Regions from separate parts of the Tistrella mobilis genome, predicted to be linked through region 1. Evidence: riboswitches for the same ligand, from Rfam matches in the RefSeq annotation. Region 1 holds a riboswitch; each other region holds the start of a gene.
The links. A riboswitch is a leader RNA that binds a small molecule or an ion and turns the genes downstream of it on or off. The one in region 1 is predicted to bind cobalamin.
Positions count from the first base shown of each region.

Region 2: linked by a shared signal. The riboswitch ahead of P7L68_RS14780 (TonB-dependent receptor plug domain-containing protein) and the one ahead of P7L68_RS18900 (class I SAM-dependent methyltransferase) in region 1 are both predicted to bind cobalamin.
Region 3: linked by a shared signal. The riboswitch ahead of P7L68_RS07190 (energy-coupling factor ABC transporter permease) and the one ahead of P7L68_RS18900 (class I SAM-dependent methyltransferase) in region 1 are both predicted to bind cobalamin.

Region 1 covers NZ_CP121017.1:2,889,771-2,900,165, reverse strand. The annotation lists gene cimA (citramalate synthase) at 138-1,775, shown strand; partial or broken gene P7L68_RS18910 (RNA methyltransferase) at 1,829-2,584, shown strand; gene pncA (bifunctional nicotinamidase/pyrazinamidase) at 2,768-3,397, shown strand; cobalamin riboswitch at 3,510-3,719, shown strand; gene P7L68_RS18900 (class I SAM-dependent methyltransferase) at 3,815-4,633, shown strand; gene P7L68_RS18895 (TonB-dependent receptor) at 4,660-6,819, shown strand; gene P7L68_RS18890 (ABC transporter substrate-binding protein) at 6,819-7,760, shown strand; gene P7L68_RS18885 (FecCD family ABC transporter permease) at 7,757-8,752, shown strand; gene P7L68_RS18880 (ABC transporter ATP-binding protein) at 8,749-9,540, shown strand; gene rpsD (30S ribosomal protein S4) at 9,617-10,231, shown strand; gene P7L68_RS18870 (sulfite exporter TauE/SafE family protein) at 10,315-10,395, opposite strand, start outside.
Region 2 covers NZ_CP121017.1:1,978,314-1,988,708, forward strand. The annotation lists gene P7L68_RS14765 (glycosyl hydrolase family 17 protein) at 47-1,723, opposite strand; gene cobD (threonine-phosphate decarboxylase CobD) at 1,815-2,888, opposite strand; gene P7L68_RS14775 (cobyric acid synthase) at 2,885-4,357, opposite strand; gene P7L68_RS14780 (TonB-dependent receptor plug domain-containing protein) at 4,376-6,271, opposite strand; cobalamin riboswitch at 6,376-6,597, opposite strand; gene P7L68_RS14785 (PRC-barrel domain-containing protein) at 6,764-7,372, opposite strand; gene P7L68_RS14790 (SIMPL domain-containing protein) at 7,694-8,428, shown strand; gene hrpB (ATP-dependent helicase HrpB) at 8,436-10,395, shown strand, end outside.
Region 3 covers NZ_CP121017.1:303,824-314,218, reverse strand. The annotation lists gene P7L68_RS07225 (TonB-dependent receptor domain-containing protein) at 1-1,739, opposite strand, end outside; gene P7L68_RS07220 (LysR family transcriptional regulator) at 1,829-2,767, opposite strand; gene adhP (alcohol dehydrogenase AdhP) at 2,958-3,983, opposite strand; gene P7L68_RS07210 (sigma-54-dependent Fis family transcriptional regulator) at 4,658-6,595, shown strand; gene P7L68_RS07205 (energy-coupling factor ABC transporter ATP-binding protein) at 6,603-7,427, opposite strand; gene P7L68_RS07200 (CbiQ family ECF transporter T component) at 7,427-8,170, opposite strand; gene P7L68_RS07195 (energy-coupling factor ABC transporter substrate-binding protein) at 8,170-8,499, opposite strand; gene P7L68_RS07190 (energy-coupling factor ABC transporter permease) at 8,496-9,170, opposite strand; cobalamin riboswitch at 9,275-9,515, opposite strand; gene P7L68_RS07185 (YciI family protein) at 9,714-10,088, shown strand; gene P7L68_RS07180 (RNA polymerase sigma factor) at 10,085-10,395, shown strand, end outside.

The sequences.
Region 1 (10,395 bases):
GAATTGCGAAGCGGTTGCGATGACGAATCGATGGCATCGCCCTGTGTCGGCGAAGCATTCTTATTTCCGTTTCGCATCGGCCGGTTCCGGGTGCTAAACATGTCCCGGAACAGCCGATCGACGGAGAATACGATCCCATGTCCGGTGAGCGCATCTATCTCTACGACAGCACGCTGCGCGATGGCGCGCAGACCCGTGGCGTTGATTTCACCGCGGCCGACAAGGCCGCGATTGCGCGTGAACTGGACCGGCTGGGCATCGACTATATTGAAGGCGGCTGGCCCGGGGCCAACCAGACCGACGATGCCTTCTTCGGCGATCTGCCGCGGATGCAGCGGGCGCGGATCTCGGCCTTCGGTATGACCCGGCGGTCGGGGCGTTCGGCCGAGAACGATCCCGGGTTGTCTGCCGTGCTGAATGCGCCGGTCCAGGCGGTCTGCCTTGTGGGCAAGAGCTGGGATTTTCAGGCGACCGTGGCGCTGGGGGTCGATCTCGACGAAAACCTGCGCATGGTGTCGGACAGCATCGCCCATGCCGCCCGGGTCAAGGCCGAGGCGATGTTCGATGCCGAGCATTTCTTCGACGGCTACAAGGCCAATCCCGACTATGCGCTTTCCTGCATCAAGGCGGCGTATCAGGCCGGCGCCCGCTGGGTGGTGCTCTGCGACACCAATGGCGGCACGCTGCCGCACGAGATTGAGGAGATCGTCTCCCATGTGGCGACGATCGTGCCCGGCGACCGGCTGGGCATCCATTGCCATGACGACACCGGCAATGCGGTCGCCAACAGTCTGGCGGCGGTCCGCGCCGGGGTGCGCCAGATCCAGGGCACGCTGAACGGCCTGGGGGAGCGCTGCGGCAATGCCAATCTGGTGACCCTGCTGCCGACCCTGATGCTGAAGATGGGGTATGTGACCGGCGTGGACGAGGCCGGGCTTGCCCATCTGACCAGTGTCAGCCGCGCCTTCGACGAGCGGATGAACCGTGCCCCCAACATCCACGCGCCCTATGTCGGTGCCGCCGCCTTCGCCCATAAGGGCGGGCTGCATGCGAGCGCGGTGCTGAAGGATCCGCGCGCTTACGAGCATATCCGCCCGGAGCAGGTCGGCAATCAGCGCCATGTCCTGGTCTCGGACCAGGCCGGCCGGGCCAATCTGCTGGCGCGGCTCGCCGAGATCGGCATCGAGGTCGACCCGTCGGATCCGCGCCTGCCGACCCTGCTGGAGCAGGTGAAGGCCAACGAGCATATGGGCTATGCCTATGACGGCGCCGAGGCGAGCCTGGAACTGCTGGCCCGCCGCGCCCTGGGCGAGGTGCCGGAATATTTCCGCCTGCTGTCCTTCCGGGTGATCGACGAGCGCCGCTACAACGCTCGCGGCGAGCTGGTGACCCTGTCGGAAGCGACGATCAAGATCTCGGTCGGCGGTGTGCCGGTGATGGCGGTGGCAGAAGGCAACGGCCCGGTCAATGCGCTCGATACCGCCCTGCGGCGGGCGATCGCCCAGACCTATCAACCGGTGCGCGACATGCGGCTGGTGGACTATAAGGTCCGGATCATGTCGGCCCCTGACGGCACCGGCACCGATGCGGTGACCCGGGTGGTGATCGAAAGCGCCGATACCGCCGGCGACCACTGGTCGACCGTCGGCGTCTCGGCTAACGTCGTCAATGCCTCTTACGAGGCGCTGGCCGACGGCATCACCTGGCGGCTCTATCGGGCCGGCGTGTCGGTGCAGGCGGCGGCAGAGGTCGCGGCGGCCAACAGCGTCGCCTGAGGGCACGTCGTCCGGCGGCCGCTTCCCTTCGCAGCAACAAGATATATGAGCGCATGACCGACCAGTCCGAGCAGCGGCCGCCCAAGGCGGCTGCCACCCGTGGCATTGAAGGTGCCGTCGGCAGCCAGGCCGCCATCATCCTGGTGAACACCCAGATCGCCGACAATATCGGCTCGGCTGCACGGTCGATGCTGAATTTCGGCCTGACCGATCTGCGCCTGGTGGCTCCGCGCTGCGACTGGCCGAGCGAGCGGGCGCGGGTTCTGGCCTCTGGCGCCGATGCGGTGCTCGACAACGCCCGGGTCTATGCGACGGTGGCGGATGCGGTCGCCGATCTGGATTTCGTGGTGGCTTCCACCGCGCGACCGCGCGACATGGTGAAACCGGTGGCGACGCCCGCGGCGGCGGCCGCCCGCATGCGCGGCCATGTCGAGGCCGGTGGCCTGGTCGGCATCCTGTTCGGGCCCGAGCGCACCGGGCTTGAGAATGACGATGTGGCGCTGGCCGATCTGATCCTGACCGTGCCGCTCAACCCGGCTTTCGCCTCGCTCAACCTGGCTCAGGCGGTGGCGCTGGTCTCTTATGAATGGTTCACCGCGCGCGACGAGACTGTGCCGGTGCAGCTCGACCTCGGCCGCTATGGCCGGGCGAGCAAGAAGGAGATCGACGCCTTTCTGGAGCATCTGGGCCAGGCGCTGGACTGGTCGGGGGTGGTGCGGAACCCGCAGATGCGGCCGACCATGCTCCGCAATCTGCAGGCCATGTTCCTGCGCGCCGACCTGACCGGGCAGGAGGTGCGTTCGCTGCGCGGCTTCCTGCACGGGCTGATGATCCGCGGCGCGCGCGACGAGGAACTGGCGGCCTTCCCCTCCTATCGCCGCCGCCGGGAAGCGCTGGACGTGGCCGATGCCTCCGCGGCCGTGCCCGGTGCCCGCCGGTCTTCCCGTCGCGGTCGTCATGCCGAAGCCGAGGCGCGTGCCGAGGCCCTGCGTCTGCGCCCGGGTGCCGGCGATGCGCTGATCGTGACCGACCCCCAGTATGATTTCATGCCCGGTGGCGCGCTGGCGGTGGCCGGCGGCGACGAGATCGTGCCGGTGATCAACCGGATCGGGCGGCTGTTCACCGAGGTGGTGCTGACCCAGGACTGGCACCCGGCCGGCCATGCCTCTTTCGCTTCCAGCCATGCCGGCAAGGCGCCGTTCCAGACCGTGGAGCTTGCCTATGGCACCCAGGTGCTGTGGCCCGACCATTGCGTGCAGGGTACCCGTGGTGCCGGGCTGCATGACGACCTGGACCTGCCCCATGCCCGGCTGATCATCCGCAAGGGTGACGATGCCGCGGTCGACAGCTATTCGGCCTTCCTCGCCGCCGACCGGCGCAGTGCCACCGGGCTTGACGGCTATCTGCGGTCGCGCAGCGTCAAGCGGGTCTTCGTCTGCGGGCTCGCCACCGATTTCTGCGTGGCCTGGACGGCGCTCGATGCCAGGGCCGCCGGTTTCGAGGTGGTGCTGGTGGAAGATGCCTGTCGTGCCATCGACACGGACGGCTCGCTGGCGCGCGCACGCGCCGAAATGACGACGGCGGGCGTGCGCTTCGCATCGGCCGACGATCTCTTCATCTGATCCTCACCCCCGCAGCGCTGCTGCCGGGGGTGTTGCACTGCGATAAAATAATATGTTATATCATAACAAATAATCAGGAGGACGGGGTGCTTGACCTGTCATGGGTCGCTCCACTACCGTCATCCGCGACGGTTCCCTTCGGGGATCAAAAGGGAACGGGGTGCAGGCGATGATCCGCCTCATGCCCCGGCTGCCCCCGCAACTGTAGACGGCGAGCCGGCCGTCAGCGATGCCACTGGTTGCCCCGTATGGGGCGCCGGGAAGGCGACGGACCGGCGATGACCCGTAAGCCAGGAGACCTGCCGTCATTCGTGGTCACGCGCGTGCCCATCGGTCGGGGTGTATCGATGGCGATCCGGGAGGCTCCGTCCGCCCGGGTCCGGCCTGCGGTGACGTGCCACGCAGGTGAGGCCCCGAATGTCCACCCTGTCCGAGGCGGCAGCGCCATCGGCTGCTACAGGCTCTCCGCCGGTGCCGCTGCCGGCCCCCTGGGCCGATCCCGATGCCGCCTTCTTCGCCGACCAGCTCGCCCGGTCGGACTATGCCCGCAATCTGGGCGATACGCTTCGTGCGCTTTACGGCGGCCGGCCGCGCAGCCTGATCGATATCGGCGCCGGCTCGGGACTGCTCGGCCAGGCCGTGATCGCCCGCGGCGGGCGCTGGTGCGCGATCGAGCCCAATGCCCATATGCGCGGCCGGCTGGCCGGGCTTGCCGAGGCGCGGCCCGACCTGTCGATCGAGATCCGCGACGCCGTCTGGCAGGAGCTTGCGCCATCCGATCCGGCGGTGCCGGCCGATCTGGTCCTCTGCGCCAATATTCCGGGGCCGATCGGCCAGGCCCGTGCGCTGCATGCCCGGACCCGGCCGCTCGGCCGGATGCTCGCCTGGATCGTACCGGCCCAGGCGGGGCCGCGCAGTTGGTGCCTGTCGGGTTTTCTGCCGGCGCATCTGCATGGCGAGGACATCACCCCGGGCGACCGGCTGGCGCTCGACGAATTGGGAGGCGACCTCGCGCCCGACACGGTCCATCTGGTGCCCTGGACCTTCCGGGCAGTCTTCCCCGACCGGGCTGCCGCCCGTGCCCATATGCTCGACCATCTGGGCCGCCGTGGCCATGCGGTCGACAATCTGGAAGCGCGGCTCGATCGCCATCTCGATCTGGCCCTCGTCGAGGGCGGCGACGGTGTGATTGCCGAGGCGCCGAAGCTCTCCGCCGTCTTCCTCTGGCACGATTGACATCATAAAAAACGGATCGTCAGCCCATGCGCATCCCCTCCCTGCGCCGGCCCGCCCTTGGCGTGCTGGCCGTGACCTGCTCCGTTGCCCTTCTTCCCGATCTGGCCTTCCCCAAGGGCGCACGTGCCGAAGACGCCACCGAACTCGACCGGATGCTGATCACCGCCCAGGGCCGCGATGAGCCTCGCGCCCGTGCCGCCGGTACCGTGCAGGTGATCGACACCGCCACCCTCCGGCGGTCGTCGGCCCGGTCGGTCACCGACCTGCTGGCCGAGAATGCGGTTGGCTTTTTCAGCGACTGGAGCCCGGGTCAGACCTCGTTCAACATCCGCGGCGGCGCGACCGACGGCCAGGGCCGCGACTGGCGCAGCCAGGTGACGGTGCTGATGAATGGCCGCCGTGCCGGCACCGCCAATCTTTCCAAGCTCTCGCCCGATGACCTCGACCGGATCGAGATCATCCGCGGCCCGGCTTCGGTGATCTATGGCGCCCAGGCGATCGGCGGCGTGATCAACCTCGTCACCCGCAGCGGTGCCACCGAGGATGCGGGCAGCGAGATCACCGCGCGTGCCGGATCTTTCGGTCTGGCCCGCGGCCATGCCGCCAATGCCGGCGGCATGGCCGGATTCGATCACTATATCGGCATCGGCGGCGGTGTCTCCGACGACTACCATACCCCCGAGGGGCAGCTCGCCAACACCGCCTGGAAACGCGGTGGCGGGCTGGCGGCGCTCGGCTTCGAGAACGAGGATGTCGGGCGCATCGACCTGACGCTCCGCACCGACGGTGTCTATGATGCCGGCTTCCGCGGGTCGCAATGGGATGTGGACAACACCGATGACCGGCGCAACGCCTCGCTCGATCTCGCCTGGGACACCGAATTCGGCGGCGGGCTGGGGCTTGCGGCCCAGGCCTATGCCGTGCGCGATGTCGACAGCTTCCATTGGGGATCGGAACGGCAGCGCAGCGGCGCCCCCGGCTTCTCGGTCGACGACAACCGCCGCCAGCTCGACGTGCTGGGGCTGAAGCTGGCGCCGCGGCTGGCGGTGGATGACGATACCGATCTTCTGTTCGGCATCGATGCTGAAACCGCGAAACTGCGCAGCGACCGCTTCCGCCAGTCGGTTTCGGGCGGGACCACCTCGCAGGTGCCGCCCTACGACATCAACCAGGACACCGAGGATTTCGGTGTCTATGGCGAGGGCGTGCACCGGGCCTTCGACGATGCGCTGACCCTGCGCGGCGGCGCCCGCTGGACCTATGGCCGGGTGTCGACCAGGGCCACGCCCAACCAGCCGCTGCTGGTGGCGCGCACCGAAAGCTGGGACGACGTCACCTGGAGTGTCGGTGCCGCCTGGGCGGCCTGGCCGACGGTGACCCTCAGGGCCGGTGTCGCCACCGGCTTCCGCGCGCCGACCGGTACCGAGCTTGCCGCGGATTTCACCGCCGTCGGCGGCGGCCGCACCTTCGGCAATCCGGATCTGGACCCCGAGCGCAGCCTGCAATACGAAATCGGTGCCGCCCATGCCGACGGTCCGCTGTTCCTGGATCTGGCATTGTTCCAGAACACCATCACCGACCGCATCACCACCGTCACCACCGGGCCGAATGAGCAGACCTACGCCAATTCGGCCGGTGACGCAGTGATCCGCGGGCTGGAGCTCCAGGCGGCCTATGACATCGCCCGCCGCCTGGGCTGGGACGGCTGGACCCTGGTGGCGCGCGGCTCCGGCGTGTGGAATTTCGAGATGCGCGACAAGGGCGCCGATGCGGCGCTGACCGGTCCCTATACCGATAAGCTTCAGCGCATGCACGAAACCCAGGCGGCGCTCGGCATCACCACCGGCCAGCCGGGGGTGTGGAGCCTGACCACCACGGCGGTCTTCCGCGGCCCGCTCTACTACGATACCGAAGAGAGCCTGGTGGCGGGGGCCGAGCCCGACAGCCGCTATGTTCATCGCAAGGGATCGAGCTGGCTGATGAACCTGCGCGGCGACTGGTTCGTGACCGAGACCCTCACGCTGTTCGCCGGCGTCGACAACCTGTTCGACGTCAACGACCACCCGCTGTTCATCGCCACCGACACCGTGCCGTCTCTGGGGGACCCGGTTTCGTCCAATGGCGGCGGCACCGGCAACAGCCAGGCGGGGCGGGCGGCCTATATCGGCCTGACCTATCGCTTCTGATGGGACGGCTGCCCGGCCTGCTGCTGCTGGTTCTGGCCTGCATCGCCGCCATGCCGGCGGCGGCGGAAGAGGGCTGGCCGCGGCGGGTGACCGATGCGCTGGGGCGCGAGGTGACGATCCCGGCGCCGCCGCGCCGGATCGTCGCGATCTTCTCCAGCAATGTCGAAATGCTGGCCGCGATCGGTGCGGGCCCCGACATCGTGGCGATCGAGGCCTGGACCCGCTGGCCGCCCGACCTTGTGGCCCGCACCGCCCGGGTCGGCGGCCGGCTCGGCTTCTCGGTAGAGGCGATCGCACGGCTCGGCGCCGATCTGGTGGTGATGACCCCGGCGCGGCAGGCGGCGGCGGCGCTGGTCGATCCGCTCGGCCGGATCGGCATTCCGGCCCTGGTGCTGACCCATGACCGTCTGGAGGACATTCTGGCCAATATCCGCCGGCTGGGGCGCGCCACCGGGCGTGAGGCGGCGGCCGAGGCCGTCGCCTCCGGCATGGGCGCGCGGATCGATGCGCTGCGCATCTGCCTGGCCGGTCGGGCGCCCGTGCCCGTTTATATGGAGACCGGCAGCGACGAACGCGGCGCCGCCTTCACCATCCGCGATGCCACCTATACCGGCGACATCCTGCGCGCGGCCGGCGGGATCAGCGTCTTCGCGGGCCGCGACCGGCTGGGGCGGGTATCGGGAGAGGCAGTCTGGCGGGCTGACCCGGAAAGGATCCTGATCGCCGGTTCCGCCGATCGGGTGCCCGCCCTGATGCGGCGCCCGGGCTGGGAGGGGATCCGTGCCGTGCAGGCCGGCCGGGTCGATGCGGTTTCCCGCGCGCTGCTGCTGATTCCCGGACCACGGGTGGTGGAGGGGGCGGAGATGCTGGCCCGCCTGCTCCACCCCGATGCCGTTGCCGAAGACGGCACCTGTCATACAGCTGCGGAGGGCGGCAAATGACGACGCGGACGGCCTTCGGCGCCCTGATTGCCCTGCTGCTGGCCGCGATCCTGGCGGGGCTCTGGCTTGGAACCGAGCCGGCGCGGCTTGCCGATCTGGCGGCGCTGGCCCGGGGTGAGGACGACCCCTTCACGCGGCTGCTGCTGGCCTGGCGGCTGCCGCGGGTACTGGCGGCGGTGGCGGTCGGCGCCTGTCTGGGGCTGGCGGGGGCGATCTTCCAGGGCGTGTTCCGCAACCCGCTGGCGGAGCCCTGGCTGCTGGGCACCGCCCCGGGCGCGGCCGTCGGTGCCGCGATCGCCCTTCTGGTGCCCCTGCCGGTCGCACCCGGTCTGGCGCTGCCGGTGCTGGCCGTCGCCGGTGCCTGGGGTGCCACCTGGGTGGTGATCGCGGCGGCGCGTGTCGCCGGCATCGCCGATGTTACCGGTGTGCTGCTGGCGGGGGTCGCGGTGGCGGCCGCACTCGGCGCCGTGCGCGGCTTGATGCTGCTGGCGCTTTCCGACGACACGGTCAACCTGCAGGTGGTGATGAGCTGGACCATGGGCGGCATCCATACGCCCGACATGGCCGGGCTCGGCCTGCTCTGGCTGGCGACGCTGGGCGCGCTCTTGCTCGCCCTGATACTGGCCCCCGGCCTCGACCGGCTGGGGCTGGGCGACGAGGCGGCGGGCGCCATGGGCCTGAATGTCCGCCGCTTCACCGAACTCGCCGTGCTGGCCGGGGCCGCGATCACCGCGATCGCGGTGGGTTGGGGCGGCCTCGTCGGGTTCGTGGGGCTGATGGTGCCGCATCTGGCCCGGCGGCTGGTCGGCCCGGCCCATCATCTGCTGCTGCCGGCCTCCGCCCTTGCCGGCGGGGCGCTGGTTGCGATCTTCGACGGTCTTGCCCGATCCCTGCTGCCGCCGGCCGATCTGCCGCTGGGTCTGTTGACGGCGCTGGCCGGGGCGCCGGTCTTTCTGCTGCTGCTCGGCCGGGCGCGGGGAGGGGTGCGATGACCGCGGCGGGCCTGGCCCTCGACCAAGTGACGCTCCGTCTGGGCGGGCGGGTGGTGCTGGATGATCTGTCGCTCGATGTCCGGCCCGGGGAGCTGCTGGCCCTGGTCGGCCCGAACGGCTCCGGCAAGACCACGGCGCTGCGCATGTTGACCGGCGCGCTCATGCCCGATGTCGGGCGGGCCCTGATCGACGGCCGATCGGTCGCCGGGCTTGGCCGGCGGGCGGTGGCAGGGCGGATCGCCCATCTGCCGCAAGGCTTTCGCAGCCACTGGAACCTGACGGTGCGTGATCTGGTCCGGCTGGGGGCGGCCCGCGGGGCAGGGTGGTGGCAGGCGGGCCGGCCGGCGGCGCCTGATCCGGCCCTCGACCTCGGCGACCTGCTGGATCGGCGGCTGGACGATCTGTCGGGCGGCGAGCGGGCGCGGGCGGCGGTGGCCTGGGCGCTGGCCGCGCCGGCCGGTGCCCTGCTTGCCGACGAGCCGGCGGCGGCGCTGGATATCGGCCACGCGCTGTCGCTGATGCAGCTGTTCGAAAGCTTGCGTGGATCGATGACGGTGGTTGTGGTGTTGCATGATCTGGGCCTGGCCCTCGCCCATGCCGACCGGGTGGCGGTGCTGGCGAAGGGGCGGCTGCTGGCTCTGGACCCGCCCGCCGCCGTGCTGCGAAACGGGGCGATCGAAGCGGCCTTCGGCATCCGGCCGGTTCCGGCGCCGATCACCCCGGGCGCCTGGCCGGTCGCCGTCAGGGCCCGGCCCGAACCCCGCGGAAATCCGGGCGATTCCCTTTGACAACCGCGGGAAGCGCCTGTATTCAGTCCCGATCCTCTACTGCGGTCTACCCCGTTACCGAACGGTTCGCTCTCAAATGACCAAGCGTATCCAGGCCAAGCACAAGATCAGCCGGCGGCTCGGCGTGAATCTCTGGGGCACGGCCAAGAGCCCGGTGAATGCACGTTCGTATGGCCCCGGCCAGCACGGTCAGCGTCGCCGCAAGCCTTCCGACTACGGTCTGCAGCTCGCTGCCAAGCAGCAGCTGAAGGGTTACTACGGCAACCTGACCGAGAAGCAGTTCCGTCGCGTCGTCGACGAGGCCACCCGTCGCAAGGGTGAGTCGACCGAGAACCTCATCGGTCTGCTCGAAAGCCGCCTCGACGCCGTCGTCTATCGTGCGAACTTCGTTGCGACGGTCTTCGCCGCGCGTCAGTTCATCAATCATGGCCATGTCGCGGTCAACGGCCGCCGCGTGACCATCCCCTCCTACCGCCTGAAGCCGGGTGACGTCGTGAGCGTCCGCGAGAAGTCGCGTCAGCTCACCTTCGTGCTCGAAGCCACCCAGCGCCGCGAGCGCGAGGTGCCGGAGTACATCGACGTCGATTTCGACAAGCTGACCGCGACCTATAATCGCATGCCGCAGCTGGCCGAAGTCCCCTATCCGGTCCAGATGGATCCGAAGCAGATCATCGAGTACTACTCGCGCTGATCCTGTCGGGTCCGGAGAGCCTTCGGGATCTCGGGCACCAGATACAAAACACCCCGCCGGGCGACCGGCGGGGTGTTTTGCTTTTACGGCAGGCAGAGGACTGCGGCACCGACCGAGGGGATAAGGGCGGAGAGCAGGCCCAGCGTCGCGATGGCAAGGCCCGC
Region 2 (10,395 bases), 910 kb from region 1:
GGGAAGTGCGACCGATCAATGACCGTTGGCCGCGAAAGGGCCGGGATCAGACCCCCTCGGTCTGGCTGCGCCGCGGCGCCACGGCCACCGCGGCCGCGAAGATCAGGCCGATCACCGCCCAGAGATGGGCTTCCCCGTTCTCAGGCCCTTCGCCGATGGCCACGGCGAGTGCGCCACCGCCGATCATCAGCGCCAGCAATGCCTCTTCGATCTTCAGCCGCAGCCGCGGCGTGCGCGCCCGGCCGGCCACCGGCATCAGCGCATCCACCGCCCAGCCGATCGCCGGGATCAGGAAGGTGACGATCGGGAAATCGCGATAGCGCGGGTCAAGGGCGAGGCCGACCATGGCGATCGCCACGGCCACCGCGGCCAGCCCCTTGAGCAGACCGAGGCGAAGGGCGCGGGCAGCATCGCCGGTTCCCAGCCAGTCGACGGTGAGCGGCTGGCGCAGGGCCTGCAGCACGTCGGCCACCGGCACCGGCTGGATGCGCGCCTCGGGCGGGCCTGCCCAGCGACGGGCGAGCACCACTGCGGTCACGCCCGAGACCAGCCACAGGCCGATGCCCACGGTCCATTCCACCGGTCCGCGGTTGACCAGCGACAGATGATCGATCGAGAGCAGCAGCGTTGCGCCGGCGAGCTGGGCGCCGGCGACGGCAGATACCCAGCCTGCGATCTCGCGCCCCAGATGCTCGTCGATTTCGTGATCGGGGATGCGCCGTCCGGCGGCGATCATCAGCAGGGCGGCGACAAGGATGCCGCCGGCCGCCAGCCAGTGCCAGTGCGGCATCTCCACCACCGGCCCGGTGAGCGGGAATTTCTGCTCGCGATATTCGTCGACAAGCCCCCAATGGCCGCCGACGGTCCCTTCCTGCACCCGCTTCCAGGGCTGGTCGAAGGCCTCGATCAGGTTGTAGTCGACGCCCAGATTGCGGGCGAGGGGGATGAAGTCGCGGATGAAGCTGGCCTGGTTGACCAGGCTCGGCACGGCGGGGCCGCGGGTGCGGCCCTCGCTCGGCCAGCCGGTCTCGCCGATCATGATCGGCTTGTTCGGGAAGGCCGCCTTGACCTCGTCGATGATCCGGCGCAGATGCGCCATGGCCTCGTCGATCGAGACGGGTTCGTCCTCCCAATAGGGCAGGATGTGGACGGTGACGAAATCGACCTCGTCCGCGAGGTCGCGGTTCTTCATCCAGAATTCCCAGACATCGGCATAGGTCACCGGCTTGTCGGTCCGCGCTTTCACCTCGCGGATCAGCTTACGCAGGTTCTCGGGCGACTGTTCACGCCGCAGCAGAACCTCGTTACCGACGATGACGGCCTTGATCGCCTGCGGATTGCGCGCGACCACATCCAGCGCCGCATCGATCTCCATCTGGTTGTTCTGGGGGTTGGCGCCGATCCAGATGCCCTGAAGCACGCTCATGCCCAGCTGTGCGGCCTGCACCGACACCTCTTCCAGGCCCTGACGGGCGGAATAGAGCCGCACGCAGTCGGTGACCGATTTCAGGATCGCCATATCCTCGGCGATCTGCTCGGGCGGGGCGATGAAGCTTTCGTTATGCGGCGTCTGGCGGCCGCGGAACGGGGCATAAGAAGTGCAGGCGACGTGGGCGTTGGGAACGTCCGGCAGCTCCACGGGCGCATTGGCCCATGACCAGAAGCCCCAGGCGATCGCGGCGGTGACGACAAAGGCGACCAATCCGATCAGGCGCGACGACATCGCTCGGCAATTCTCCCCACAGGCAGGCCTTGGGGCGTTCGACCGACCACATGCCCCGACCGAACATCGTTAGCCGAAACCGGCCGGCTTGTCAGCCTTCCGTGTGTGACGCAGCATCGGCGAGTGCGGCTTCAAGCCGGCCCCATTCGCCGGGGCGGCCCCGGGCATCGTCTTCGGCCGGGATGCCGAAACGCAGCCAGCCGGCCTGGGCGGGGATGGTCACGGCCCCCGGCCAGTCGCGGATCAGGATGCCGTGACGGGCTGCAAGCCGGTCCAGGATGGCTGCGGCGCGGCTGCGGCTGCCGGCATCGACGGTGACGAAGAGGTCGGTGCGGCCGACGGGATCGAGTGCCGCCCGCCCAAGCAGGCGGGAGAGCCGCCCGGCCCCGGCGGCGAGCCGTGCCCGGGTCTGCGCGATCCAGGCCGTGTCGTCATAGGCACGGGCGGCAACCGCAAGTGCGGGGCCCGAGACCGCCCAGGGGCCCAGATGGTCGGTGATGCGCCCGGCGGTCACCGGATCCGCGATCGCAACACCCAGCCGCAAGCCCGCAAGACCAAAGAATTTTCCGAAGGACCGCAGCACCACCAGCCCCGGGCCCGCCAGGTCGGCCACCGATGCATCGGGTGTGATCTCGGCAAAAGCCTCGTCGACCACCAGCCGGCCGTCACGATCGGCCATCAGCCGCGCCAGCCGGCGCAGCTCGTCGCGGCCGGTCACCCGGCCGTCGGGATTGTTGGGGTTGACGATCAGCACGGTGTCGATACCGGGCGCCGCCAGCCGGTCGGGATCGGTTTCGACCGTCACGTCGTGGCCGGCCCGGACCCAGGCGGGCCCGTGTTCGTTATAGGTGGGGCCGAGCACGGCGACCCGGCCGCGGGGCACGGCGAAGGGCAGTGCCTGGATCAGCGCCTGCGATCCGGGGCCGGCACAGAGATGATCGGGGCCGGGGGCCCGGTAGAAGCGGGCGGCGGCCTCAAGACAGGGCTGGATCAGGTCGCCATCGGGCAGGCGTGTCCAGGCATCGGCCGGAATGTCTCTGGGATCAAAGGGGTAGGGATCGCGATTGATCCCGGTGCTGAGATCGATCCAGGGGGTGGGGGCCTGGGGGTGGGCGGCGGCCATGGCCGCGAGCCGGCCGCCATGATCACGAAACGCGGCGGTCATGGCAGCACCGGTTCCGCCGCAGCCGCGAACAGGGCGTCGATATCGAGCGCCGCCTCCAGATGGTCGGCCAGGGCATCCAGGGCCGCTTCGACCGAGGCTTCGTAATCCACCGGCACCGGCCGCCGGCCGGTCAGTGCCTCGATCAGGGCGGCGCGATAGCCGTCGGCGCCGAACAGGCCGTGGAGATAGCAGCCCGCCACCCGGCCGTCATGGCCGGTGGCGCCATCCGCCCGGCCGTCGGCCAGATGCAGCATCGGCCGCGCCGTGCCCGGGCCGGCGGTGACGCCGACATGCATTTCATACCCGCGGACGGGTGCGCCGGTGGTGATTTCGGTGCCCGCGGTCTCGATCAGGGCCTTGTCGCCGCCAAGCCGGGTTTCGACGTCGAGCAGGCCGAGGCCGGGCACCGCCCCGGCCGGTCCCTCGATGCCGTCCGGATCCTCGATCACCCGGCCGAGCATCTGATAGCCGCCGCAGATGCCGATCACCCGACCGCCGCGGCGGACATGGGCGGCAAGATCGACATCCCAACCCTGGGCACGGAAGAAGGCGAGATCGGCGATGGTCGCCTTGCTGCCGGGCAGCACGACCAGATCGGCCACCGGCAGGGGTTGGCCGGGCGGTACCATGGTCAGCGCCACCTGCGGTTCCAGCTTCAGCGGGTCCAGATCGTCGAAATTGGCGATGCGGGCGAACATCGGCACGGCGATCTTCAGGCCCCCGGGCCCCGGATCGCGCGGCGTGTCCAGCGCCACCGCATCTTCGGCCGGCAGCCGCGCGGCGGCGGGCAGCCAGGGCACCACCCCGAAACTCTTCCAGCCGGTGCGGGTCTCGATTTCAGTCAGGCCGCCGTCGAACAGGCGGACATCGCCTCGAAACCGGTTGATGATGAACCCCTTGATCAGCGACAGCTCATCTTCCGGCAGAAGTGCATGGCTGCCGACCATCTGCGCGATCACCCCGCCGCGGTCGATGTCGCCCACCAGAACCACCGGCGCCCGGACCCGGGTCGCGAAGCCCATATTGGCGATGTCGCCGGCGCGCAGATTGACCTCCGACACCGAGCCCGCCCCTTCGATCAGCACCAGATCGGATCGGGCGGCGAGGCGAGCGAAGCTTTCCAGCACTTTCGGCATCAGCCGGTCGCGCCAGCCGCGATATTCGGCGGCGCGTGCCGTGCCGGCCATCCGGCCCTGCACCACCACCTGGGCGCCGATATCCGTCTGCGGTTTCAGCAGCACCGGGTTCATGTCGACCGAAAGCGGCACCCCGGCGGCGCGGGCCTGCAGGGCCTGGGCACGGCCGATCTCGCCGCCATCGGCGGTGACGGCGGCATTGTTCGACATGTTCTGGGGCTTGAAGGGCAGGACCTTGAGGCCGCGGCGCACGGCAATGCGGGCCAGCCCCGCCACCAGCAGCGATTTGCCGACATCGGATCCGGTGCCCATCACCATCAGACAGCGTGCCATCAGCGGCGTCTCCCAGTGTCAGAAGGCGACCCGGAGGCCGACATAAAGGCTTCGACCAGGGGTGGCGTAGCCGTCCACTTCCTGATAGTCGACGTCGAAGACGTTGTCGAGCCGGGCATAGGCGGTGACCGTATCGGTCAGGCGCTGGTCGCCGTTGATCCCCATGATGGTATAGCGGCGGATCTTGGTCGGCCGGCTGGCGGAGTTGATCTGCGCGCCGACATGGGACGCCTCGATGCCGATCCGGGTACCGTCGAGCGGATAGACATCGGCGGCCGCGAACAGGGTGTGGCGCGGACGGCGTGGCAGGGCCGTGCCGGTTTCGAGATCGGTGGTCTCCAGATAGGTATAGGCCGCCTGAAGCGTGAGCCAGTCGGCCGGCGCCGCCTTTGCCGTCGCTTCCAGCCCCTCGGTGCGGGCGCGGGCGGTGTTGCGATAGCGGCTGGCGGCGGAATCGAAGCTCAGCATGTTGCGGATGTCGTTGCGGAACCAGGTGAGCCCCAGGGTCAGAGCATCGTCGATCAGGCGCTGTTCGATACCCACGTCCCAGCCGCGGCTCTTCTCCACCTCCAGATCCGCATCGCCATAGGTCGGGTGATAGAGCTGGTAGAGCGACGGTGCCTTGGAGCCGGTGCCCCAGCTGCCACGCAGCGTGGTGCCGGTGCCGGGCACGATCCAGGCGCCGGTGAAGCGCCAGGTGGTATCGGCGCCGAAGGCCGAATGGTCGTCACGGCGCAGGCCGGCGGTCAGATAGAGCTGGTCCCACAGCCCGGCGCGGTACTGGCCGAAGATCGCGGTGGTGTCGGCATCGGCCGAAAGCGTGTTGACCACCGGATCGCCGGCCGCCTTCGCATCACCGATCGAGGCGGCCTCGTGCTCCCGCGAGAGGCCGATGGTGGCCACGTCGTCATGGCCGTCGACGGTGATGTCGGTCTGGTTTTCGATGCCCGTGCGCCGCCCGTCGAAATCGGTGCGGACCGAAAAACGCGAGGTCGGATCCTTGGAGCTGCGGTCGAGCCGCGAGCCCGAGAGGGTGGTGCGGTTCTCGACCCGGCCGTCGAACAGGGTGGCGATGGCGGCAACCCGGCCGCTCAGGCTGTCGGCCTCGTTCTCGCCCGGTGCCTCGGGCTTGCGTGCGGGGTCGAAATCGGCCGAGGTGCGGGCGGCCGTGCCGGTGGCCTCGATCGCGATCTGATCGCTCAGGGCCAGCCCGCCGCTGAGGCCGATCTGGGTACCGGTGAAACCGTCATCCTCCCGCCCGCCTTCCAGGCGTGAGAACCCCTCGGTGCGGAAGTCGACGATCGAGACGGCGCCGTCCCAACGCGCGCCGGCACCGCGCAGCGCCGCCGAATGCCGCCGGCTGCGATAGGCGCCGTATTCCGCCGAGGCGTCGCCCTCGACGCCGGTGCCGCCATTGCGCAGGCCGCGGCGGGTGACGATGTTGACCACGCCACCCATTGCATCGGCGCCGTAGAGCGCGCTTTGCGGGCCGCGCAGCACCTCGATCCGGTCGACGTCATCGGCCAGCAGCCGGCCGAGGTCGAAGGCGCCGCTGGCGCTGGCCGGGTCGTTCACCTCCACGCCGTCGATCAGGATCTTGGTCTGGCTGTCATCGGTGCCGCGCAGGCGCAGATTGGTGGCGGCCCCCGGGCCGCCGGTGCGGCTGAACGACACGCCGGGCGCCCGGCGGAGCGCATCGACCACGAAGACGGTACCGGCGCGGCGCAGTTCGTCGCCGTCGATCACCGTTACCGAGCTGCCAAGGGTAGCGGGGTCGACCGCCGTGCGGGTGGCCGTCACGACCAGAGGCGTCAGGCTCTGACGGTCTTCCTCGTCTGCGGCGAAGGCAGGTACGGCATTGGCGGCGGCGGCAAGGGCGGTGCCGAGCAGAAGCAGGCGGACGGCGTCGGTCATGGGTCTGGCGTTGTCCCGCGATGGCTGGCGCACCGACGCGAACGGGATGGCCGGATCCTGCCCGGATGTCCCTGCCGCCGGTCATGCCCGCCCGACGACCGCGCGATACGCGGGGTGGCGACGGCAGGTCTCCTGGCTTGCGGGTCCAGGCCCGTACCCCCGGCCTTCCCGGCGGAATACCGCCAGTGGCTGAAATGGGAGCGGGCTCACCGCCTACAGTTGCGGGTACAGCTGCGGCCTGGGCGCCCGGGCGCCGCACCGCATTCCCTCTTCGCCGGCGTCCTTTCAGGGAAAGGCCGCCCGGCACCGTCGCCCGGCACCATAGAGATCGGGGCACGGCCGGGCAAGCGGCACGAAAAAAGGGCGCCATCCCCGCGGGGGGAGGATGGCGCCCGAAGTGATCAGGCAGGGAGACGTTCGGGAGGAAACGTCGATGGTCCAGGGGAAGACCGTCGTCAGTCAGTCATGGTCGTTGGTCATGTCCGGCCTGGATCAGCCGCCCGAGGGGGCGGTGGTCGGCGCCGGGGTGGTGCTCATCGGCTGGGCGCCGGTGGCCGCGTCGGCGTCGCTCTTGACGGCCTCCTGCGATTTGAAGGCGGGCATCTGCTCCAGCTGCTCGGGCGTCACCGAGGCGATCAGGGCCTGCTCGGCCGGCTCGGCCTTCAACTGATCCCAGGGCACCATGACTTCCTTGGCGCCGAAGCCCAGCACGCCGCCATAGGCGAGCACCGCATGGGTGATCTGGCCGTCGGTGCCGAAGATCACGCCCTGAAGTTCGGCCACTTCATCACCATCCGGGGTCCGTACGACGGTGTCGTTCGACAGCAGGGTATCCGCCGGCTGCGGATCCTCGGCCTCGGCGCTGTCGCCACCGCCGGCCGGCGGGGTCGCAGGCATGGCGCCCGACGGGGCTGCGGCGCCGCTGCCCGAACCCATACTGCCGCCCGAGCCCATACCGCTGCCGGCAGGGGCCTGCTGTTCCGCAGGGGCCGCGCCCGGCGAGGTGGCCTGTGCCAGTGCGCTGCCGGCCGCGAGGGGGACGGCACCCAGACCGATGAGGATCGCAAGAGCCGAGGTCGTGCCGCGCATGGACTTGAACATGGTCAATTACTCCTGTGTTCGGCGATCCGGCAAGTTCTCTTGCCTTCCTCAATGATCTGGGAACTTGGGCGAAAATTGTTAGGTGCTGCGCTGTGGCATAATAATGTGAGGTTTGGTCTTCGAATACTGGTAGATGATGATGAAGCCGGGCCGGGCTGTGAGCGGGTGATGTCAGGCCGGCCGGATGGGGCCACCCCGTGTCGGTATGGTGTCGCTGCCGCGCTTGACGCCGGCCGCGCCGCGTCGCAGGCTCCGGCGCAGGAGGGACGACGGCTGTCCGCAACACCCGCGGGGCCGAATTTCTGCGCAGGAGATCTGCCGATGCGTATGGACGTTCTGGGACTGGCCGGTGCCGCGGTGATCGCGGTGGGCATCGCCGCAGGCGGCTGGCTGGTCGGCCAGGGTGTGGTCGAGGCGCGGCTCGGCAACCGCACCGTCCAGGTGAAAGGCCTGGCCGAGCGCGAGGTGAAGGCCGATCTGGCGGTCTGGTCGCTGCGCTATGTCGCCTCGGGCAACGATCTGAACGAGGTGCTGGGCCAGCTGAAGCGCGATACCGAGACGGTGAAGCGCTTCTTCACCGATGCCGGCCTGCCGGCCGATACGATCGAGATGCTGAGCCTGGAGGTGACCGACCAGAACGCGCAGCTCTATCGCTCGGGCCCGGTCGAGGTGCGCTATATCGTGGCGCAGACGGTGTCGGTGCGGACCACCGATGTCGACAAGGTGGAGGCGGCCTCGCAGAAGGTGGGCGATCTGGTCGAGGCCGGTGTGGTGCTGTCCAACGAGATGGGCGCCTGGGGCAGCGGCCCGTCCTATATCTTCACCAGGCTCAACGACCTGAAGCCCGGGATGATCGCCGAGGCGACCGCCAATGCCCGCGACGGTGCGGCGCAGTTCGCGACCGACAGCGGCAGCCATGTGGGCGCAATCCGCAACGCCTCTCAGGGCCTGTTCCAGATCCTGCCCGCCACCGACATCCCGAACATGCCCGAGAACCGGCAGGTGACCAAAACCGTGCGGGTGGTGACCACCATCGACTTCTTCCTGGAAGACTGAAGCTGTCTTGACGCCGGACGCGCCCCTGCCTGATCTCTCACTGCCCGACCGGATCGCCCGCGCGATCCGGTCCCTGCCCGTGGCGGAGCTTGCCCGCCCGATCCGCGAGGCCCTCCACTGCGGCCGCGATCTGGTGATCGAGGCGCCGCCCGGCGCCGGCAAGACCACCGCGGTGCCGCTGATGCTGCTGGACGCGCCCTGGGCCGCGGAGGGGCGTATCCTGATGCTGGAGCCGCGCCGGCTGGCGGCCCGCGCCTCGGCGGCGCGCATGGCCGCGATGCTGGGCGAGGCGGTGGGAGAGACGGTGGGCTACCGGGTCCGGCTGGACCAGAAGGTCGGGCCCCGGACCCGGATCGAGGTGGTGACCGAGGGCATCTTCACCCGCCGCATCCAGGGCGATCCCGAGCTTCAGGGTGTGGCCGCGGTGATCTTCGATGAAATCCACGAGCGCAGCCTGGACGGCGATCTGGGCCTGGCGCTGGCGCTGGAAGCGAAACAGGCGCTGCGCCCGGATCTCCGCCTCATCGCCATGTCGGCGACCCTGGATGCCGAACGGGTGGCGGCGCTGATCGGCGGGGCGGAGCGGCTGCGGGCCGAGGGCCGGATGTTCCCTGTGACGGTGATCCATGACGACCGCCGGCCGGAGCTGCGCGACCTGGCCCCTGCGATGGCGGGCGCGGTGCGACGGATGCTGTCGGCGGAGCCGGGCGACATCCTGGCCTTCCTGCCGGGCGCCGGAGAAATTGCGCGCACGGCCGAACTGCTGGCCGGCGCCGGCGGCCCTGCGGTCGACATCCTGCCGCTGGCGGGCGAGTTGACCGCCGAGGCGCAGGACCGGGCGATCCGGCCGTCGCTGCCCGGGCGCCGCAAGGTGGTGCTGGCGACCGCGATCGCCGAGACCAGCCTGACGATCGAGGGCGTGCGGGTGGTCATCGATGGCGGCTTCGCCCGGAGGCCGCGTTTCGACCCCTCGACCGGCATGAGCCGGCTGGAGACGATGCGGGTGTCGCGCGCCGAGGCCGAGCAGCGCCGCGGCCGCGCCGGCCGTGTCGCCGAGGGCATCTGTCTCCGGCTCTGGCCCGAGGCGGAGACCCGGGCGCTGGCAGGGTTCGCAGCCCCGCAGATCACCGTCGACGACCCGGCGCCGCTGGCGCTGGAACTTGCGGTGTGGGGCGTGGACGACACGCGGGTGCTGGCCTTCGCCGATCATCCGCCGACGGCGGCCTGGAGCCAGGCACGGGAGCTGCTGCGCCGGCTGGGCGCCCTGGACGAGGCCGGCCGGGTGACGGGTCACGGCCGGGCCATGGCCGAACTCGGCCTTCATCCGCGGCTGGCCCATCTTGCGATCGAGGGTGCGCGGCGGGGGGCCGGGCGCGAGGCCGCGCGTCTGGCGCAGATCCTGGCCGAACGCGATCCGTTCAAACGCGCCCGCGCCGATGCCGATCTTGCCCGGCGCATGATCCTGGTGGCGGAAGGCCGCGACCCGCTGGGCGGTGCCGACGGGGCGGTGATCGACCGCGGCACGCTGGCCCGGCTGCGCGACGGCGCCCGGGCGCTGGAGCGGCGGCTGCCGAAGCCGCAGGTGCCGGAGGGGGCGGAGCCGCCCTCGCTCGGCCAGCTGGTGGCGCTGGCCTATCCCGAACGGCTGGCGCAGGCGCGCGGGCGCGATGCGGTCTTCCGGCTGATGGGCGGCGGCGGTGTCGCGCTCGACCCGCTCGACCCGCTGGCGGCGGAGGACTGGCTTGCGGTCGCCGCGACCGGCGGTGGCACCCAGGGGGGCGGCGGCACGCAGGGCGGGGGCGATGTCCGCGCCTTCCTCGCCGCCCGGATCGCCCCGGCGGAGATCGTGGAGAGCTTCGCCGACGAGATCCGCACGGTTGACCGGGTGGAATTCGATCCGCGATCCGGCGGCCTGGTGGCGGTGCGCGAACGGCGGCTGGGGCAGCTGGTCATCGATGCAAAGCCGC
Region 3 (10,395 bases), 2.3 Mb from region 1:
CCGTTGATCGTGTGCTTGGGCCGGTTGTCGAGCACGGCACCGGTCATCTCGTTGCGCGGATCGAGCCAGGTCCAGTTCGCCGACAGCCGGCCGAAATCCCAGAGCATTGTGTAGGCGTCGGCTTCGATGCCCCGGATGCGCGCTTCACTGATATTCACGGGAACGAAGACATTGCGGCCGTTCTCCTGGCCGACCGGGGTCACGCCGTTGCCGCGTGGAGTCTCGATCAGATTCTCGATATCGTTCTGGAACACGGTGACGGTCGCACCCCAGGTGCCGGTGTCATAGCCGGCAGAGAGTTCATAGTTCACGCTCTCTTCGGGCTTCAGATCCGGATTGCCCTTGATGTAGCAGCTGCCCCGGCAGGACGAGGTGCGCGAATCCTCGGTCAGCTGACGCAGGGTCGGCGCCTTGAAACCCGTGGAGACGCCACCCTTGACGGTGATCTCGCGCGTCGGGGTCCAGACGGCATAGCCGCGGGGCGTGAAATGGGTGCCGAAATACTTGTCCTCGTCCAGGCGCCCGCCCGCGAGCAGCTTGATCTCGTCGGTCAGACGAAACTCGTCCTGAAGATAAAACGCCTGGGCATCGGTTTCGGCCCGGCCGCTGTCGAACTCGTCCGGCGATTTGAGCTCGATCCACCGCGCCTCGGCACCCGTCACCAGGGTGTGGCGGTCGAAGGGCAGCGAGACATTGCCCTCAATCACCCGGTTCTCCTGGCGGATGCTGTCTTCCGCGGTCTCTGATGTCTCGGAATAGGCGCGGACGAAGGTGGTCCCCCAATCCCAGTCGCCCTCATGCGACACCCCCATATCGCGGCGCTTCACCACCGCGTCGGCGTCGCCCCAACCGCTGATGTAGTACTCGCCGAAGCGGGTCTGGCGCGACTGGCCGTATTCGGCCTCGATCTTCTGATCGTCATCGGGCGTGAGGGTGAACTTCACCCGACCCTGATAGTCCTCGCGGCCTTCGAGCGTGGCGAGATCGGACCGGTTCACGACCGTGCCATTCGGGCGGGTGACCGGGTTGCCGTTGCCGTCGGTCACCGCACCGCCATCCAGCCCGTTCCAGATCTCACGGCGGTCGACGGTGCCGGTCACGGTGACGGCGAGCTTTTCTTCGACCAGCGGCCCCGACAGGAAGAAGCTGGTCCGGGCCTCGGTGCCGCGGTCGCCCTCCGTCGGCATGTCGACACCCAGATCGACGCTGCCGGTCCAGTGCCGTGCGGCCGGCCTGGTGATGATGTTCACCACGCCGCCCATCGCTTCCGAGCCGTAGAGCGCCGACATGCCGCCGCGCACCACCTCGATCCGGTCGATGGCGGCAACCGGGATGGCACCGATGTCGAAGTCATTGTGGCGGAAGACGGATTCGGTCGAGTTGACCCGCTTGCCGTCGACCAGGATCAGGGTGAAAGAGGGATCCATGCCGCGAATACTGATCTGCCGGCGGCCCTGGCTGCCGGCGGTCAGGCTGATGCCCGGAATGTCGCGGATCGCCTCGGTCAGGTCCGAGACCGGATAGGCCTTCAGATCCTCGCCGTCGACCACGGTCACCGAGGCCGGCGCAGTACGCGCCTCTTCCTCGGTGCGGGTGGCGGAAACCACCATCTGGTCCAGCTCCACCGCCATCCGCTCCTGCGCTTCGGCGGCCATCGACACCATCATGCCCGCCATAGCCATACCGGCCGTCGTGGTGGTGGCGCGCCAGCGCGCGCGCCGTCCGCGGCGATCCGTCATCATCCCACTCCCGTGCAAGGGTTTACTCAAACTTTGCGAGTAATTCGCACTTGCATAACACAAAGGGAAATACGCGGATCGGATATCGGTTATCCGCATGGCGGATCACCAACGGTGGCGGTTATGCGCTCAATGAGCCAATGGAGCGCCGGGTCCCGGCGGGCGCGTTCATGCCAGACCAGCCAGTAGTCGAAGGTGCCGAACACCTCCGGCGCCTCGAACATGACCAGACCGCGAGCCTCGGCGAAGCGTTTCGCCGCACGTTCCGGCAGGATCAGCAGCGCATCCGACTGCTCGATCAGAAGCGGCGCCACCGAGAAATACGGCATCTGCACCGCCACCTGCCGCCGCTTGTCCAGACGGCGCAGCTGACGCGCCACATGGCTGCCGGTCAGATCGCCCAGCACCGTGATCACCACATGCGGCCAGGCAAGGCAGGCATCGATGGTGGGCGGCCGGCCGGCCATGACATCGGGATCGCTGGTGATCGGATGGCCCTGGCGCACCAGACAGGCACGGCGCTCGGTGAACAGCCGGCGCCGGTACAGCTCCGGCCGCTCCGGCGTGCGGCCGATGATCACCATGTCGAGCGCGCCCGACGCCAGTTTTTGATGATCGTCGTCGGTCAAAGGGTCGACGGCGATCTCGATATTGGGGGTGGCGGCAAGCTCGCCCATCACCGGCGCCAGCACCGACAGCACGCCGTAATCGGTCGACGATACCCGGAAGCGCCGGCGATCGGTCACGGGGTCGAAGCCGGCCGGCTTGAACAGCCGCCGGATGTCGCCCAGCGCCGCCGCGACCGGCCCCTTCAGCGCCAGCGCCCGGGGCGTGGGCACCATCTCCTTGCCGGATTTGATCAGCAGCGGATCATCGAACAGCTCCCGCAGCCGCGCCAGCGAGCGGCTGACAGCAGGCTGGCTGGATCGCAAACGCTCGGCGGCACGTGTCACGCTGCCGGTCTCGATCAGCGCCGAGAACACGACCAGAAGGTTGAGGTCGATCCGGGTCAGGTCGTCGTCGGACATGGGTCTCGCGGCGAAGGACGGCGCCGGCCGGCCAGCCGGCGCTCCAGGCCGCAAATAAGTCGCAAGTGCACCTCAAGCGCAAGCCTGCAACCATGCCCCGCGACGCTTTCGCGCGGACCCGGGTGCGGAAGGCCACAATCGTGAAGACCGGCACCCTTGCGGGGCACCGGTCTTGAGGGCTGACGGCCTGTCAGATCTTCAGCACGACCCGGCCTTCGATTTTGCCGGCCCGCATGCGGTCGAACACGTCGTTGACGTCTTCCAGCCGTGCCGTCGAATAGGTCGCCGCCACCTTGCCTTCACCGGCAAAGGTGAGGCATTCGGCGAGATCGGCCCGGGTGCCGACGATCGAACCGCGGATGGTGCGGCGGTTCAGCACCATGTTGAAGATCGAGATCGGGAAGGTGCCCGGCGGCAGGCCGCAGAGCGCCATGATGCCGCGGCGGCGGAGCATGTCGGCTGCCTGGGCGAAGGCCTTCTCGGAAACCGCGGTGACCAGCACGCCATGGGCGCCGCCCTCCGTCTCGGTGATCATCTTCTGCACGACCTCGGGGTCGCGGGCATCCAGCGCCACATCGGCACCCAGCCGGCGGGCCAGAGCCAGTTTCTCGTCACCGATGTCGACGGCGGCCACATGCAGCCCCATCGCCTTGCCGTATTGCACGGCCAGATGACCAAGGCCGCCAACCCCGGAAACCACCAGCCACTGGCCGGGTCGGGCCTCGGTTTCCTTGATGCCCTTATAGACCGTCACGCCGGCACAGAGGATCGGGGCTGCCGCCTCGAAGCCCAGCGCCTCGGGCAGATGGCCGACATAGGCCGGATCGGCGATCACATAATCCGCAAAACCGCCATCGACCGAATAGCCGGTGTTCTTCTGATCGCCGCAGAGCGTTTCCCAGCCGGTGATGCAGTGCTCGCAATGGCCGCAGGCGGTGTGCAGCCAGGGCACGCCGACCCGATCGCCTTCCTTCACCGACCGCACGCCGGCACCCACCGCCGCGACATAGCCGACGCCTTCATGGCCTGGAATGAACGGAGGCTCGGGCTTCACCGGCCAGTCGCCCTCGGCGGCATGCAGATCGGTGTGGCAGACGCCCGAAGCGACGACCCTGATCAGGACCTGCCCGGGATCGGGGCGCGGCACGGGGACTTCCTCGATGACCAGCGGCTGTCCGAAAGCGCGCACCACGGCCGCCTTCATCGTGTTTGGCAGAGACATCTTCGCGTTTCCTCCATCGGTGAGACGTCCGGACGGTTTGTCCGCCCCCCTTGCGCGGATGATGCCGTCGGGGGGTCTCGTTCTGGATGGTCTGGAAGGAGAGATGATCGCGCAGGTGGCGTAACACGATCAGCATAACGCCTTCCGGGCGGAACCGCACGCCCGCTGCCCCGGGGCGTGTCCGGATCCGGTTTCCCGGAGACGATGACGGGGGCGGCGCACGGGAACACCGCCCCCGCAAGTTAAGCACCGCATCCGCGAGGGATATGCTGACGCGGTGGGGGAAATGGCGGGTAGGGACGCCCGACACCATTCCGGAAGACCAAGCAGCAAACACCGTGCCAGACGAGGCGTCGCACCGAAACGCGCCGAGATCGGCGCACCGGCCGGCTGTGGCGCACCGGGCTGTCACCATCAACCTGTCGCAGGACGCGACAGTTGCGCGACAGCTGTCGCAAAAGGCCGCAGCACGTCTTCGCCACCGCCCGGCCGGGCTGATGCGCAAACCCTTGCATCCCTTGCACAACTGCCGCCACCGGGGCATTCTGAAAGAATAGTGTTGCAGCAAGGCAGGCGCCCGCCGCCGCAACCGGGACCGGGGTGATGACGGCCACCGTCATAACCAACGGTCGATGAACATCAAGGGGCGCCGCGGGGAGAACGACCGGATGTCCCAGCAGTCCGGGCTGCAGATGCAGACGCTTACCGGCGTCCGCGGTCAGTTCCGCGATGCCGGCCACCTGCCTGACGGATCCGTGCCCGAGGTGATCGGCCGGTCCTGGCAACGTTGTGCCTCACGCGGGCTGGCGATGAACCGGCCGGCGCGGCAGGATCCGCTCGGCCTGGCAGCCCTCCGCCGCCAGCGCGAGCGCAATCACGATCTGCTGCGGCTCGCGACGCCGGAACTCGATCTGCTGGCCCATGCCATGGCAGATGCGCGTGGCGTGGCGATCCTGACCGATTCCCGCGGCCTGATCCTGGATGCCCGGGGTGATGACGGTTTTGCCGGCCGGGCCCGCCGGGTGTTCCTGCAGCCGGGCGCCTGCTGGTCGGAAGAACATGAAGGCACCAATGCGGTCGGCACGGCGCTGGCCGAAGGCGGCCTGGTCGAGGTCGACGGGGCAGAGCATTACCTGGACGAAAACCGTTTTCTGGTCTGCACGGCCATGCCGGTCTTCGATCCGTCCGGGCGGATCGCCGGGCTGTTCGACCTGTCGGCCGATGCCCGCCGGCCGCAGACCCATGCCCGGACCCTGATCCGGCTGGCGGTCGCCAATCTGGAGCATCGCTGGGCGATGCAGGCCGCCGAGAGCGACGGCGCCGATCTGCTGGTGCGGCTGCACTCCCATCCCTCGTGGCTCGGCACCCCGCATGAGGGGCTGCTGGCCTTTCGCGACGGGCGGCTGACCGCGGCCAACCGCATCGCCCTCGGCCTGCTCGGCGTCGATGCCTCCACGATCGGCGAAACCGACTGGGAAGCCCTGTTCGACGGAACGATGACCGGCGAAGCCCGGCTTCTGCACACCCGTGCCGGTGGTGTGCCGATGCATCTGCGCGTCTCGCGCCCCGCCCCGGCGGTGCCCCGCCGCCGCCCGGCCCCGGCCCCCGTCGCCGAAGCGCAGGCGGTGACCATCCGCGGCGGCATGGTCTGGGACCTGGCCACCGATGCCCTGCTCGCCCGCGCGGTGCGCGCCACCGATGCCGATATTCCGGTGCTGTTGCAGGGGGAAACGGGCACCGGCAAAGAGGTGTTCGTGCGGGCGCTGCACAGCCGCTCCAGCCTCGCCGGCCGGCCGCTGGTCGCCGTCAACTGCGCCGCCATCCCGGAAGGCCTGCTTGAAAGCGAACTTTTCGGCTACGAGGACGGCGCCTTCACCGGGGCCCGAAAGCGTGGCTCTACCGGCCGCATCCGCCAGGCCGAAGGGGGGATCCTGTTCCTGGACGAGATCGGCGACATGCCGCTCGGCCTGCAAGCGCGGCTGCTCAGGGTGCTTCAGGATGGCGAGGTCCTGCCGCTCGGCGCCGGCAAGCCGGTCAAGGTCGATTTCCGACTGGTCGCCGCCACCCATCAGGACCTGAAGACAGCCGTGGCCGAAGGGCGCTTCCGCAGCGACCTCTATTACCGGCTGAATCACCTGTCGGTGACCCTGACGCCGCTGCGCGACCGTCAGCCGCTGGATGGGATCGTGGATGCCGTCTTCGCCGCCACCGGCGCCGCCGCACGGGCCATCCGGCTGTCGGACGAGGCGCGCCAAAGGCTGATCGGCCACCGCTGGCCCGGCAATCTGAGGGAACTCGCCAACCTGTTGCGCACGCTGGTCGCCCTGGCGGATGACGGGGCGGTCATCGAGGCGACCGACCTGCCGCAGGAAATCCTGGGAGAGGCCGAAGCAGCAGCCGAGGCCGCCCCACCCTCGCCCGCACCATCCTCTCCGGCCGCTCCGGCAGCTGCGCCGGCCGCCCCCGCCTCACTGCGTGCCCTCACCGATGACGCGGTCTTCCGCGCCCTGGCCGGGACCGGCGGCAATATCAGCGCCGCCGCACGTCTGCTCGGCATCCATCGCGCCACGCTTCACCGCCGGTTGAAGGCCGCAGGCGGCCATTAGGGCCGCTTTACCGGTGCCCCGGCAAGGCGGCCACCAGATCCTCCAGCCGCCGCGGCAGGGGGCCGGCCTTCAGCAGCCCGCGGGCTGCCAGTTCGCCGGCCAGGCGGCGGAGCATCGGCAGGCGCAGCCCCAGCGCCGCCAGCAGCGCCTCATCCTCAAAAACCGCCTCGGGCGGCCCGTCGAGGACGATCTGCCCGCGGCCGAACACGGCAATACGATCGGCCCAGCCATTGGCCAGGTCCATGTCGTGGGTGGCGATGACCACGGCCGTGCCGGTGCCGGCCACCGCATCCAGCCGCTGCATCAGTTCATCGACGCCGGCCGGATCGAGCCCCGCCGTCGGCTCGTCGAGCAGCAGGATACCGGGCCGCATGGCCAGCAGCCCGGCGATGGCGACCCGCTTGCGTTGGCCGAAGCTCAGCATATGAGTGGCACGATCGGCGAGATGGGCAACGCCCATCATATCCAGCGCCTCTGCCGTACGGCCCCGGGCCTCGGCCATGGTCAGGCCAAGATTGAGCGGACCGAAGCTTACATCCTCGGCGACGGTTGCGGCAAAGAGCTGGTCGTCGGGATCCTGGAACACCAGACCGACCCGATGCCGGAGCCGGGTCAATCCCTTGCGGTCATGAGTGACCGGGCTGCCGTCGAGGATCACCTGCCCCCGATCGGTGCGGATCGCGCCCGCCAGCGCCAGCAGCAGGGTCGACTTGCCGGCACCATTGGCGCCCAGGATAGCCAGGCGTCCGCCGGCCGGAATCACCAGATCGACATGATCGAGCGCCGTGACGCCGCCCGGATAGTGATGAACCAGATCCCGAGCTTCGAGCATCAGCCGATCCAGGCCGCGCCGGCTGCGGCAAAGACAAGGCCGCCCGCGAGCAGGGCAAGCCGGGCCGGGGCGGCAACCGCCTCGGCACCGGCAAAGCGCAGCCGGCCGTCATAGCCCCGCACGGCAAGCCCGGCATTCATCCGCTGCGCCCGATCCAGCACCCGCGGCAGAAGCCCGGCGAGCAGCCGGCCCCCCGATCGGATCTGCCGGCCCCAGCCGGCATGCCCCAGCCGGGCCGCCTGGGCACGCTGCCCCGTCTCCAGACAGTCCAGCACCAGCCACACGATGCGGAACATCATCATCGCCAGATCCGAGATGTCGGGGGCGAGTCCGCGACGCTGAATCATCTGGAGCAGCGAGGTGAGCGGCGTGGTGAGCGCAAGCCCGATCAGGCAGGCGACACAGGTGACGCTCCTCAGCCCGGTGAAGGCGGCAGCGGACAGCATGTCGGGATCGGCGATGCCGACCACGGGCCCGCCTGCCCAGTGAAGCGTGATCATCTGTACGGCGGTGCCGGCCAGGATGAAGCCGGCCGGCATCACGGCCGCAGCACGCACATCCCGCAGCCCCACCCGTGCTGCCCCCAGCACCAGGCAGAGGACCAGCAGCAGGATCACGATCTGGCCGATCCAGCCGGCCACGACCAGCGAGACCAGCATCAGCCCGATGAAGATCAGGGCCTTTTCGGCAGCCGGTCGTCTGCGCCAGCGATTGGTCTGCGCGGCACGATCGATGGCCCGCATCAGGCGCGGGGCCTGTCGGCGCGCGCCGCGGCAGTATCGTCCGCGGCCGGGTCCGCATCGCGGCGGCCGCGGCGCAGGCCGAAATAATAGCCGAGCAGCCCGGCGCCGATCGCCGCCTGAAGGGCGAAGAGCAGGCTTTCGATCTCACCGCTCGGCGGTTCCCAAAGCGGCTGGAACCAGGGTTCGTAGTCGGGTGCGATCTCGCCGATCACCAGCTCGGCCTGACCGTCCGCTCCGGCGAACTCCACGGTGCCGGGCGGGTGGATCAGCAGCGGTGCGATGGCCAGCATCACGACCAGGGCAAGCAGGATCAGATTGCGCTTCATCATGACGCCACCCGCCCGCGGAACAGATCCAGCGCCTTCAGTTCCGAGCGGCTGTAGCGGCCGAGCATGTTGAACACCACCACGGTCAGCAGCCCCTCGCTGATCGCGAGCGGCACCTGGGTGAGGGCGAAAATACCCAGGAACTTCGATGCCGCCCCGGCGATGCCGCCGGCCGGATCGGGGAAGGCGAGCGCCAGCTGCAGCGAGGTCACCACATAGGTCGCAAGATCACCCAGTGTCGCCGCCACGAAGATCGCGAGCGCCGCCCCGGCCCCCATGCGGGTGAGGCCGTGGAACAGCCCCCAGGCAACGAAAGGTCCTGCGATCGCCATGGAAAAGACGTTGGCGCCAAGGGTGGTGAGCCCGCCATGGGCAAGCAGCAAAGCCTGGAACAGCAGCACGATGGTGCCGAGCACGGCGGTGACCGTGGGGCCGAACAGGGTTGCGGCCAGCCCTGTCCCGGTCGGATGTGAACAGCTGCCGGTGACGGATGGCAGTTTCAGCGCCGAGAGCACGAAAACATAGGCACCGGATGCCGCCAGCAGAAGCTTCACTTCCGGTGTTTCGCGGACCAGCCGGGTGATCCGGCGGGCTCCGTGAATGACGAAGGGTGCCGAGACCGCCGCCCAGAGGGCGGCATGGGTCGCCGGCAGATAGCCTTCCATAATATGCAAGGGCCGATCCTCCGAAGGCGTTGGCCACGTGCGGCAAGGCCTTCGGAGAAATCCCGGCAGGTTCCGGGGACCCCGCCCCCATCCGAACACCCCGTTCGGAGAGTGGCCCTGTCAGATGTGAAGGCAGGTTTCCTGGCTTGCGGGTCACCATCCGTCGCCGGCCTTCCCGGTTGCCCAGTGGCCTGAGAGCCCGAAACCATAAGTCCCGGGCGGGCGACAAACTCTCCGCCTACAGTTGCGGGGGCAGCCATGGCTCCCGGGCGCATTGCACCCGTACCCATGTTCCCTTTTACACCGCCCTCCCCCATCCGGAGCGAAAGGCGGACCTTCATGGGGTGTGATTCTGATCCCTGGTTGCATCGGGTGTCAAGTCGCCGGCCGGAAGACGGGATCGGCGCCGGATATTCTCTCCGGAAATTTTTGTCGGGCAGCGCAACGGCGCTGTCGAAATCGTCGTTGCCCGGGGCTCATCATTCCGGACGGGGGAGAGCAGCCCGCGGGGTGCGGGCAGGGCGCGCCGTCCACAGATGAGGGATGCGACCAATGCAGTATATGATGGTGATCTACGAGACCGCGGAGGCCCTGGCGAAGCAGCAGGATCCGGCCGAGGCCGACGCCTATTGGGGGGGCTGGGGTGCCTATGTCCAGGCGATCCAGGCTGCCGGCATCGTCCAGGACGGCCACGGATTGCTGCCGCCCGAAACGGCGACCACGGTGCGGATCACGGACGGGCGCCGCCAGGTTCAGGATGGCCCCTTCGCCGACACCAAGGAAAAGCTCGCCGGCTATTTCGTGATCGACGTGCCGGATCTGGACACGGCACTCGACTGGGCGGCGCGTTGCCCGGCGGCCGCACAGGGGGCCGTAGAGCTGCGGCCGGTGATGCCGCCGATGCAGGAACCCGGAGGCGGGGCGTGACCGGCCCCGACGTGGCACACAGGGCGGTCGAGGCGGCGGCACGGCAGTCCCGTGCCCGCCTCGTCGCCTTCCTGGCCGCGCGGTTCCGCGACCTCGCCGCGGCAGAGGATGCCGTGGCCGATGCTTTCCGGATCGCGCTGGACCTCTGGCCCCGGCAGGGTGTGCCGCGGGAGCCGGAGGCCTGGCTCGCCACGGTCGCCCGCCGCCGGATCACCCATGCCCTGCGCCACGGGGCCGTGCGCCGGGCGGCCGAACCGGCCCTGACCCTGCTGGCGGGGGAGGCGGAGGAGGCGGCGATGGCGGCGCG